Regions from separate parts of the Streptococcus uberis genome, predicted to be linked through region 2. Evidence: predicted binding sites of a transcription regulator. Region 2 holds the regulator's gene; the other holds the start of a gene.
The links. Region 2 encodes Rex, which represses fermentation and respiration genes when NADH is low (regulators of the CRP and FNR family bind a similar motif). Its sites were predicted from a motif close to TTGTGAANTANTTCACAA; they were not measured.
Positions count from the first base shown of each region.

Region 1 (3,433 bases), 810 kb from region 2:
TAAAAAAAACGTCCAATGGACGTTTTTTTAGATATCAAGTGAAATATGATTCTCTTTTTCCTCTAAACTGGTTACTGTCACCCCTAGAAGACGAATTCCTGTTTGCTTTTCTTCCAGTCGGTCATAAAGGTCACAGGCTGCTTGGGAGATTGTCTCATAATCTCGTGTTAAATAATCCAGACCAACTCTTTTTGTTATGGTAGTAAAATCTGCATATCTCACTTTAATGATGACAATTTTTCCCAGACGATCATTTTTGGCCATCGTTTCTGACACCCTCTTGGCCTGTTTTGACAGTTCTGCTTTGACATCCGACTCCCCGAAAAGGAGCTTTGCGTAAGTGCGCTCACTACCAATTGATTTTCGAATGCGATTAGGCTTTACGGGTGAATTACTGATGCCTCTGGCCTTTCGGTAAAGGTCAAAACCAAATCGTCCAAAATGATCAATTAAGGTTATTTCTGGTATTTCGAGCAAATCCTTACCTGTATAAACACCTAATTCATGTAATTTTTCAACCGATTTTGTCCCAACACCATGAAATTTCTCGATAGGAAGTTCTGCTAAAAAATCTTCTACTTGATCGGGTAAGATTAAGGTCAAACCATGAGGTTTCTGAAAGTCGCTAGCAAGTTTAGCTAAAAATTTATTGTAGGAGACACCTGCTGAACAGGTAAGATGGACTTCTTGCCAAATGTCATGTTGAATCATTTTGGCTATTTTTACTGCAGATTTAATGCCTAATTTATTTTCTGTAACGTCTAGGTAGGCCTCATCAATCGACATAGGTTCAACTAAATCTGTATAACGCTTGAAAATTTCTCTAATTTCCAATCCAACTTCTTTGTACTTCTCATAATTGCCTGAAATAAAAACAGCTTGCGGGCACCTTTCGTATGCCTCTTTAGAACTCATAGCAGAATGGATGCCGAATTTCCTAGCTTCGTAATTACAGGTTGATACGACTCCACGTCCTCCTGTTTCTCTTGGGTCCTTTGCTATGACGACTGCCTTCCCTTTTAAATTAGGATTGTCACGCATTTCCACTGCAGCAAAAAAAGCATCCATATCAATATGAATAATTTTTCGTGATAAATCATTGATCAGTGGAAAAATAAGCATAAAAACCTCCTTAACTATTATACCTTTTTTAAGTGGCAATGGTATTTTTGAATCTTTCTAATACAGTTTGTGACTGTTTTATCAAACTGTATTATAAAAGAAAATCTTTTTTGTCAAGAAATTTGCTTGGGAAACCGTTTACTTTGTGTTACACTTAACTTGTAAATGTAACAGATGCTCTGTTATTAGAATTTTAAGGAGAAGATTATGGCAACTGTAAAAACTAACACAGATGTTTTCGAAAAAGCTTGGGAAGGCTTTAAGGGAACTGATTGGAAAGAAAAAGCAAGCGTTTCTCGTTTCGTTCAAGCTAACTACACACCATATGATGGTGATGAGTCTTTCTTGGCAGGAGCAACAGAACGTTCATTGAAAATCAAAAAAATCATTGAAGAAACAAAAGCTGGTTATGAAGCTACTCGTTTCCCATTTGATACGCGTCCTTCTTCAATTGCAGATATCCCTGCAGGATACATTGACAAAGAAAACGAACTTATTTATGGTATCCAAAACGATGAATTGTTCAAGTTGAATTTCATGCCTAAAGGTGGTATCCGTATGGCAGAAACAACTCTAAAAGAAAATGGTTATGAACCAGATCCTGCTGTACATGAAATCTTTACCAAATATGTAACAACTGTTAACGATGGTATTTTCCGTGCTTACACATCAAACATCCGTCGTGCTCGCCACGCTCATACTGTAACTGGTCTTCCAGATGCTTATTCTCGTGGACGTATCATCGGTGTTTATGCTCGTCTTGCTCTTTACGGTGCAGACTACTTAATGCAAGAAAAAGTTAACGACTGGAATGCTATCACAGAAATTGATGAAGAATCAATTCGTCTTCGCGAAGAAATCAACCTCCAATACCAAGCTCTAGGCGAAGTTGCAAAACTTGGTGATCTTTACGGTCTTGACGTTCGTCGTCCAGCAGAAAACGTTAAAGAAGCTATCCAATGGGTAAACATCGCATTCATGGCTGTATGTCGTGTTATCAACGGGGCAGCTACATCACTTGGACGTGTGCCAATCGTTCTTGACATTTATGCTGAACGTGACCTTGCACGTGGTACTTTCACAGAATCTGAAATTCAAGAATTTGTTGATGACTTCGTACTTAAATTACGTACAGTAAAATTCGGTCGTACAAAAGCTTACGATGCGCTTTACTCTGGTGACCCAACATTTATCACTACTTCAATGGCAGGTATGGGTAACGATGGACGTCACCGTGTTACAAAAATGGATTACCGTTTCTTAAACACCCTTGATACAATTGGTAACTCTCCAGAACCTAACTTGACTGTTCTTTGGACTGACCAATTACCTTACGCTTTCCGTCGCTATTGTATGAAAATGAGTCACAAACACTCTTCAATCCAATATGAAGGTGTGACAACAATGGCTAAAGAAGGTTATGGCGAAATGTCATGTATCTCATGTTGTGTATCTCCACTTGATCCTGAAAATGAAGAACAACGTCACAACATTCAATACTTTGGCGCTCGTGTAAACGTCCTTAAAGCACTTCTTACTGGTCTTAACGGTGGATATGATGATGTTCATAGAGACTATAAAGTCTTCAACGTTGTTGAACCAATTACTTCTGAAATCCTTGATTATGATGAAGTTATGGCAAACTTCGAAAAATCTCTAGACTGGTTGACAGACACATATGTAGATGCTCTAAACATCATTCACTACATGACTGATAAATACAACTATGAAGCCGTTCAAATGGCATTCTTACCTAGCCACCAACGCGCTAACATGGGATTCGGTATCTGTGGTTTTGCTAATACAGTTGATACACTTTCTGCTATCAAATATGCTACTGTTAAAACTATCCGCGATGAAAATGGCTACATCTATGACTATGAAGTAACAGGTGACTTCCCTCGTTACGGTGAAGATGATGACCGTGTAGACGATATTGCTAAATGGTTGATGGAAGCTTATCACACTCGTCTTGCAAGCCATAAACTTTATAAGAATGCTGAAGCTTCTGTTTCACTTCTGACTATCACTTCAAACGTAGCTTACTCAAAACAAACTGGTAACTCACCTGTTCACCGTGGTGTTTACTTAAACGAAGATGGTACTGTTAACACAAGCAAAGTTGAGTTCTTCTCACCAGGTGCTAACCCATCAAACAAAGCTAAAGGTGGTTGGTTACAAAACCTTAATTCACTTGCAAAACTTGAATTCTCACACGCTAACGATGGTATCTCATTAACAACTCAAGTATCTCCTCGTGCACTTGGTAAAACATTTGACGAACAAGTTGATAACTTGGTTACAGTTCTTG
Region 1 is NZ_LS483397.1:1,673,787-1,677,219, forward strand. It holds gene DQM95_RS08585 (hypothetical protein) at 1-3, shown strand, start outside; gene dinB (DNA polymerase IV) at 28-1,122, opposite strand; gene pflB (formate C-acetyltransferase) at 1,330-3,433, shown strand, end outside.
Region 1: pflB (formate C-acetyltransferase) is a predicted target of Rex. The motif match lies at 1,190-1,207, and genes of this name have one in related genera.

Region 2 (3,433 bases):
CAAGTGGCTAAACGAATGATGCACGAGTTAGGTGATAAAAAACAAGAACATCTGATTGCTATCTATCTGGACACACAAAATCGTATCATAGAGGAAAAAACTATTTTTATAGGTAGTGTCAGACGTTCCATTGCAGAACCAAGGGAAATCTTACATTTCGCCTGCCGCAATATGGCAACTAGTTTGATTGTTGTTCATAATCATCCGTCAGGTTTGACCATTCCCAGCGAAAATGATGTTGCATTTACTAAAAAAATAAAACGATCATGTGATCACTTGGGCATAAACTGCCTAGATCACATCATCGTTGGAAAAAAACAATATTATAGTTTTCGAGAAAAATCTGACATTTTTTAAGAGGTAAACTCATTAATAAAATAATCAAATAATCTTAAATCTTCTTGACGAGCAGCTTGTAATAATTCAGGATGCCACTGAACCCCAATAAATGGGATTTTAGGATTGGTGCTGACTACGGCTTCAATTGTTTCATCACGAGGATCAAAAGCAATGACTTTCAAATCTTTTGCCAATACTTTGATACTTTGGTGGTGAAAGGAGTTGATAAATGGTTTATCACCGTAGATAGCTTGTAAAAATGATTCAGCTTCAATTGTGATGCTATGGTTCAAAGAATCTGATGGAGCATGTTGCCAATGGTTAGCAATGTTTTGATGTAAAGAACCACCCAAATAAACATTCATTAGCTGCATGCCACGACAAATCCCTAGAACCGGTTTGTTTTGTTTCATGGCTTCCTCAATGATTGCCATTTCAAACAAATCGCGTTCTAACAAAAAATCATCATCATATGCAGCTTTTTCTTCATTATAAAATTGGGGATCAACATTTTGGCCACCTATTATAATGATTTTATCAACTAAAGATACATAGGTTTTCGCAGCCTCTTCATCACCAATTGGAAGCAAAAGTGGTGTGGCTCCAGATTTGATGACTGCCTCTGAAAAGCCTGCAGGTGCGTAAGTCCAAGGAAGATCATCAAGCGCTATGTTCAGTCTTTGATTTGCTGTAATACCAATAATTGGCTTTTTCATATTCGTGTTCAAACTCTTTAATCCTGTGATTGATTCATAAAATAGAGTAGTGTTTGCAATTCACTTGTCAAATCAACGTATTGCACAATAATACCTTTTGGTACTTGGAGATGCACCGGAGAAAAACTAAGAATCCCTCGAATACCAGCTTCAATTAATTGATCAGCTACCTCTTGTGCATGTGTACTTGGTACAGTTAAAATGGCTGTCTCAATATCTGCTTTTTTGACATGGTCATTGATGGTTGAGATTCCGTAAATGGGAATACCATCAGCTGTTTTAGTACCAACCATTGGATGATCATCAACATCAAATCCCATTGAGATTTGCATTTTATTACGGTCATGGAAACGGTAGTGCAAGAGTGCTCGACCAATATTACCACATCCAACTAATAAAACGTTAGTCGTAGAGTGATCATTTAACAAATCTGCAAAAAAGTTCATCAATTTGGTGACGTCATACCCAAAGCCGCGTCGTCCAAGTTCACCAAAATAGGAAAAATCACGACGAACTGTTGCAGAATCAATCCCCATTGCATCTGCGATTTGTTTGGAACTAGCTTTTTCCACTTGATCAGCGTAAAAGCGTTTAAAAATTCGATAGTATAAGGACAGGCGTTTTGCTGTCGCTTTTGGAATAGATTTATCAATAGCCACTTTTTTGCTCCTTTAGGAAATTCCTATTATTATCATGTTACTATTGTAACAAATACTTTGTGAATAATGCAATGATTTGCGTAAAGATATTCATAAATAAGACAAAAATTACAAATTTTAATGAGAAAAGAACCATTTTCACATAAATGGTTCCTATCTGATATTAAAAAAAGGTGTGCTTTTCCTTTAATAAGAAAAAGTATAAATCGCCATAATTTCCTTGATAATCGATTTTTTGACCATTAATGGTTAAGGAAACAATTTTTAGATAATCTGGTGTTGAAATATCGCAAGAATGCTGAGCTCTCTCTAATTCTGAAAAATCAGGAAAGGTGAGCAATTTTTCTTGTTTGCTTTCGTTCAGATAGATAATTTCAATCATAGAAATCCTTCATTTTTCTTTTTTGTAAACTAACTAACAGTATTCTTTATAAAGATATCACGTTCCACAAGACTATCCATTAAGAAATAAAACTTATCTTGCAAAATTTTATGTTCTTCTGATTTAAAAATATTTACCATTCTTAAACCAGATTGATCAGTAATAGCTAACTTAAAGGAAGTTAAGTCCTTGTTGATGGTAATTTTCAATGGAAAGCCTTCGCCTGAATTTGGCACTTTTTCTAAAAGTCTTGTTAACTCATAGTGGCCAATTTTTGTTTCCGAAAAAGTTGTATCTCGTAAAGTATATTTTTTAATCTTTGGGCTGATAGTATAGGAATACTTACAATCGGTTAAATGAATTGTTGTTTCAAATGCCATTTTTATCCTCCGATAATTTTCTTAATGCTATCTGTCACTTGGATGACTTCTTCAGAGCTATTCTGATCAGACAGAGAAATTCTTACAGATTCGTCTAATTGAGTGGCTCCTTGACCGTAGAAAGCCTCTAAAACGTGACTAGGTTCAACGGTCCCTGCAGTACATGCCGAACCAGTGGAAATAGCAATATTGTCAATGTCTAATCTGGTTAAAAGGATGCCGTTTTGATGGTTTGGAAAACCAATATTTAGCACATGTGGTAAGGATGGTTGATTTTTATTAAGATAAAATGGAATACCCTCTAACTGACTCAGTAGTTGACGAGATAACTCCTCAATCTTGTTCCAGTTATTATCCATTTCAGCATATGCATCTTTTAAGGCTCTGACCATTCCAATAATACCAATTAAGTTTTCTGTGCTAGCGCGTCTTTTTTCTTCTTGGTCTCCGCCATGAAGCAGAGCATCAAAGTGATTTGAATGAGAGAAAAGGAAACCTATCCCTTTTGGACCGTGGAATTTATGAGCTGAAGCTGATAAAAAATCAATTCCTAACTCCAATGGATAGATTGGTCTTTTCCCCATCAATTGAACCGCGTCAACATGAAAAGCAGCTGGATGATCCCTTAACAATTCTCCGATTTCAGCAATCGGTAGTAAGTCACCTGTTTCGTTGTTTGCAGCCATAATGCTAACTAGTATGGTATCCTCACGTAATGCTTCCTTTACTTGCTCTGCACTGATATGTCCATTTTTAGGTGTCAAATAAGTGACTTCGAAATGAAAGGTTTTTTCAAGATAAGCCATAGTATGAAGGACAGAATGGTGTTCAATAGCCGTAGTGATAAGGTGTTTTCCCTTGTTTTGATTTGCTAAAGCATAGCCTTTTATAGCGGTGTTATTACTTTCAGTACCACCTGAGGTAAATATAATATCTCTAGCAGGTACTTTCAATAAT
Region 2 is NZ_LS483397.1:867,995-871,427, forward strand. It holds gene radC (RadC family protein) at 1-357, shown strand, start outside; gene DQM95_RS04655 (gamma-glutamyl-gamma-aminobutyrate hydrolase family protein) at 354-1,055, opposite strand; gene DQM95_RS04660 (redox-sensing transcriptional repressor Rex) at 1,073-1,714, opposite strand; gene DQM95_RS04665 (DUF4649 family protein) at 1,878-2,096, opposite strand; gene DQM95_RS04670 (DUF1831 domain-containing protein) at 2,126-2,476, opposite strand; gene DQM95_RS04675 (cysteine desulfurase family protein) at 2,479-3,433, opposite strand, start outside.